2 regions of the Kineococcus sp. AC630 genome follow, and region 2 is predicted to be linked to the other one. Evidence: riboswitches for the same ligand, from Rfam matches in the RefSeq annotation. Region 2 holds a riboswitch; the other holds the start of a gene.
What was found. A riboswitch is a leader RNA that binds a small molecule or an ion and turns the genes downstream of it on or off. The one in region 2 is predicted to bind thiamine pyrophosphate.
Positions count from the first base shown of each region.

Region 1: it holds a riboswitch for thiamine pyrophosphate, as region 2 does, so the genes downstream of both, AC0I8G_RS04190 (ECF transporter S component) here and thiM (hydroxyethylthiazole kinase) in region 2, are expected to answer to the same signal.

Region 1 is NZ_CEEDMJ010000003.1:110,360-112,739, reverse strand. Features, by position in the region: gene AC0I8G_RS04205 (CsbD family protein) at 1-53, opposite strand, end outside; gene AC0I8G_RS04200 (DUF4235 domain-containing protein) at 162-464, opposite strand; gene AC0I8G_RS04195 (hypothetical protein) at 480-620, opposite strand; TPP riboswitch at 713-817, shown strand; gene AC0I8G_RS04190 (ECF transporter S component) at 869-1,489, shown strand; gene AC0I8G_RS04185 (ATP-binding cassette domain-containing protein) at 1,482-2,380, shown strand, end outside.
Region 2 is NZ_CEEDMJ010000001.1:364,982-367,361, forward strand. Features, by position in the region: gene thiD (bifunctional hydroxymethylpyrimidine kinase/phosphomethylpyrimidine kinase) at 1-20, opposite strand, end outside; gene thiE (thiamine phosphate synthase) at 17-643, opposite strand; gene thiM (hydroxyethylthiazole kinase) at 640-1,467, opposite strand; TPP riboswitch at 1,461-1,561, opposite strand; gene mgrA (L-glyceraldehyde 3-phosphate reductase) at 1,586-2,380, opposite strand, start outside.

The DNA.
Region 1 (2,380 bases), on a different contig from region 2:
GCCTTGCCGGCGACGTCCTGGGCGGCGTTCTTGATCTTGTCCGCAGCGCTCACGGTTCCTCCTCCAGAACACCGGGGAGGTGACGGGTGGGACACCCGCTCAGGCCCGTTCCCGGTGCGGTCACATCGCAGCACGTGCGCGACGTGACCGCACCCGGGAGGTCAGGAGTTGGCCTTCACCGCTCCGTCGTCGCCCGGGCCGAGACCCGGGGGCAGCTCACCGAAGCTCTTGCGGTACCAGACCGCGGCCTGACGCTCCACGATCAGGCGGGTGACGCCGATGATCGCGCCGGAGGCCAGCGCCCAGATCAGCGCCTCCTTCCACGCGACGTCCGGGTCCTCCGGGTTGTCCGGCGGCGGCGACTTGGTCACCGCGACCCAGGCCTTCTTCGTGACGCGGCTCGCGACAGCCGTCGCGATGATGCCGGCACCGGGGCCGACCAGCTTCCAGACGATCGAACTCATGGCCCGAACCCTGCCCTACAGCAGGTCCAGGAGCCAGCCCAGGACCGGCGTGAGGGCGGCGGCGCTCGCCCCGAGGACCGCGATCACGACGATCAGGGTCATCAGCCGGACCGCCCGGGAGGGGCCGCCGTCGGGTCCACGCATCATCCGGAGCACCCGGCCATGGTCGCAGCACCCCACCCGTGGTCCCGCGGGGAATCCCGGCGAGATCACGGGCGAGGGTGGGGAGCGGGGGTAGTAGGGTCGCGGGACAACGACAGGGGAGCGCCGGGTGGCGCTGAGAGTGCGGGTTCCCGCAGACCCTCGAACCTGATCCGGGTCACACCGGCGTAGGGAGTCGGGACGTCCTCGACCCGCGGCCACGGTGGCGGCGGGTCCCCCTCCTGGACCACAGGAGGACCACCATGAGCACCACCCTCACCCGCTCGCGCGGGACCGCGCACTGGCGCACCGTCGACCTCGTCACCGCCGCCGTCCTCGGCGTCGCGTTCGGCGTCGTCTTCTGGGGCTGGGACGTGCTGTACCTCGCCATCGAACCGCTGTTCGCGGCGCTGCCGCCGCTCAAGGGCCTCGTCGCCGGGGTCTGGCTGCTGCCGGCCGTCGTCGCCGCCCTCGTGATCCGCCGCCCGGGCGCCGCGTTGTTCGCCGAGATGGTCGCCGCGACCGTCGAGGCGCTGCTCGGCAACTACTGGGGCATCACGACCCTGGTCTCGGGCGCCATCCAGGGCGTCGGGGTCGAGATCGCCGTCGCGCTGTTCGCCTGGCGCCGCTTCGGACCGCCCGTTGCCGTCCTCGGCGGGATCCTCGCCGGGGTCCTGGAAGGGCTCTTCGAGCAGTTCTACCGCTACGACGGGACCTGGGACCTCGGCTGGCGCCTGTTCTACGTCGGCACCTTCGCCGTCTCCGGCGCCGTCGTCGCCGGCCTGGGCGGCTGGCTGCTGGTGCGGGGACTGGCACGTTCCGGCGCGCTCGGTGCCTTCGCCGCCGGCCGCGAGCACCACGGCCGCGCCCGCGACCGTGGCTGACCTGACCCTGCGCGGCCTGACGGTCACCCCCGCGGGGTCCCGTCGACCCGTGGTGGCCGACGTGGACCTCGACCTCCGGCACGGGGAACGGGTCCTGCTCGTGGGGCCCAGCGGGGCGGGGAAGTCGACCGTCCTGCGGGCGCTCGCGGGACTCCTCGAGGACGACGTCGACGCGAGCGGCGAGGTCCTGCTCGACGGTCGCGCCCCGCGCGCCGGGGAGGTCGGGCTGCTGGTCCAGGATCCCCTGGACGCCGTCGTCGCCGAGCTCGCCGGCCGGGACACCGCGTTCGGTCCCGAGAACGCCGGCCTGGACCGGTCGCTGATCTGGCAGCGGGTGGCCCGCGCCCACGCGGCCGCCCGCTACACCGCCGGTCGCGACCGCGAGGTCGTCACGCTGTCCGGGGGGGAACGCCAGCGGCTCGCCCTCGCCGGGACGCTGGCCGCCGACCCCGCCGTGCTGCTGCTGGACGAACCCACCTCGATGCTCGACGCCCCCACCGCCCGGGCCGTGCGCGCCGCGGTGCTCGAGGCCGCCCGCGACCGCGGGCTCGTCGTCGTCGACCACGACCTCGCCGGGTGGGCCCCGCACGTCGACCGCGTCGTCGTCCTCGGCCGCGACGGCCGGGTCCGGGCCGACGGCCCCCCGGACCGGGTCCTCGCCGACCCGGCCCTGCTGGCCGACGGGCTCTGGCTGCCGGGGGTCCCCGCCCCGCAGCCGCTGGACCTCCCGGCGGGGCTGCTCCGCCCGGACCTGCACGTCGTGGGAGACGTGCTGCGCGGCCACGGGCTGGGACTGGTCCGCCGCCGCCGTGGACTGCGCCCGACCCCACCCGTCACCGTGCTGCACGACGTGGACGTCACCCTCCGCGCCGGCGTCACGACCCCCCTGAC
Region 2 (2,380 bases):
GGGGCAACGGCTGCGCTCACGATCCCCACCGGGTCCGCAACGACCGGGCGGCGCCCTCGGGGTCCTCGGCGGCGCAGACCTCGGACACGACGCAGAAACCCGCGATCCCCGTGCCGTGCAGCAAGTCGAGGTTTTCGGGGTGGATCCCGCCGATCGCGACGCAGGGCACGGGAGAAGCCCCCACCACGGTCGCGAGACCCTCAGGACCGAGCGGCGCGGCGGCGTCGGGTTTCGTCGGGGTCGCCCAGACCGGCCCGACCCCGAGGTAGTCCACGACGGCCGGGTCGATCGCGGCGACCTCCGCGACCGTCGAGACCGACAACCCGAGCAGCATCCCGGGGGCGATCCGCCGGACGTCCTCGACCGGCAGGTCGGACTGCCCGAGGTGGACCCCGTCGACGCCCGCGATGAGGGCGATGTCGACGGCGTCGTTGACGAACAACGGGACACCGCTGCCTCGCAACGCCTCCTGCACGGCCAGCACGAGCGCGAGGCGTTCGCGGTCCCCACCGTCCTTGGCCCGCACCTGCACGGCGGTCACCCCGCCGGCGACGGCCGCGCGGACCACCGCGGGAACTCCGCGGGGTCCACACTGGGCGGTGTCGGTGACGAGGTAGAGCGTGGGGTCGAAACCCCGTCTCACGCGATCCGCCCGGAGCGCGCGAGGTCGTCGCGGAGGACGGCGGCGTCGACGGCGTCGAGTTCGTCCAGCCAGCGGATCGCGAAGGTCCCCGGCCCGACCCCCTGCGCAGCAGCGCGTTCCGCGGCGACGGCGACGTGGACGTGGGCGGCGACGGCCGCGACCAGGGGGTCCTCGGCGACGGCGGCGTAGGCGGCGACGAGGGCCCCGAGGGAACACCCGGCCCCGGTCGTGCGGGTCAGGAGCGGGTGGCCACCGCTCACCCGGACCGTGCGTCCACCCTGGACGACGACGTCGACGATCCCGGAGACCGCCACGGCTCCCCCGGTGCGCTCGGCGATCTCGCGGGCGGCCACCAGGGCCTCCTCGACGCCGTCGGTGGAGTCGACCCCGCGACCGCCGGCTCCCGCGCCGGCCAACCCGAGGACCTCGGAGGCGTTGCCCCGCACCACGGTCGGGGCGTGCTGGAGCAGCTCGCGGGCGACGCGGGTGCGGAACTCCAGCCCACCCACGGCGACGGGATCGAGGACCCAGGGGGTTCCGTTCCGGTGGGCGGACTCCGCCGCCAGCGACATCGCCCGGGCCTTCTCGTCGTCGAGGGTGCCGACGTTGACGAGCACGGCGGAGGCGAGCTGTGCGAACGCCGCCGACTCGTGGACGTTGTCCACCATGGCCGGGGAGGCACCGGCCGCCAGCAGGACGTTCGCGGTGATCGTCTGCACGACGGAGTTCGTGAGGCACTGCACGAGCGGGGCGCGCTCGCTCAGCGCGGCGCGCGCCGCCACGATCTGCTCGGGACGGACGTGCTCTGGTGCAACGGCGGTCATGGCCGCGACATCCCTTCGTCAGCATTACCTGCGTCAGGTTCGACGGGTGTGTTCTCAGCTCCGTGATCTGCGCGGAGCACCCCGTGTCGCGGCCGACAGTAGCACCGTCAGCGCTGGGTCAGCTCTCCCCGCCGGCCCGCGCCTGCGCCCACAGGTCGACGCCGGAGTCGACGGCGAACTCGTCGATGGCCTTCAGCTCCTCGTCGCTGAACTCGAGGTTCGACACGGCGGCGACGTTGTCCTCGACCTGCTGGACGGAACTCGCTCCGATGAGCGTCGTCGTGACGCGACGGTCGCGCAGCACCCAGGCCAGCGCGAGCTGCGCGAGGGTCTGACCACGACCGTCGGCGATCTCCTGCAGGCCGCGGATGCGGGCCAGGGTGTCGCCGCCCAGGATCGAGGGATCGAGGGACTTCCCCTGCGCCGCACGGGAGTCCTCGGGGATGCCGTTGAGGTAGCGGTTGGTCAGCAGACCCTGCGCCAACGCGGTGAACGGGATGCAGCCGACCCCCTCCGCCTCGAGGACGTCGAGCAACCCGGACTCGATCCAGCGGTTGAACATCGAGTACGAGGGCTGGTGGATCAGCAGCGGGGTCCCGAGGTCACGCAGGATCCGCGAGGCCTGCAGAGTGCGCTCGGGGCCGTAGGAGGAGATCCCGACGTGGAGCGCCTTGCCGGAGCGGACGATGGCGTCGAGCGCCCCCATCGTCTCCTCGAGCGGGGTGTCCGGGTCCGGACGGTGGTGGTAGAAGACGTCGACGTAGTCGAGGCCCATCCGCTGCAGCGACCGGTCCAGCGACGCCGTGAGGTACTTGCGGGAACCGTGGTCGCCGTAGGGGCCGGGCCACATGTCCCAGCCGGCCTTGGAGGAGATCACCAGTTCGTCGCGGTAGGGCTTGAAGTCCTCCGCGAA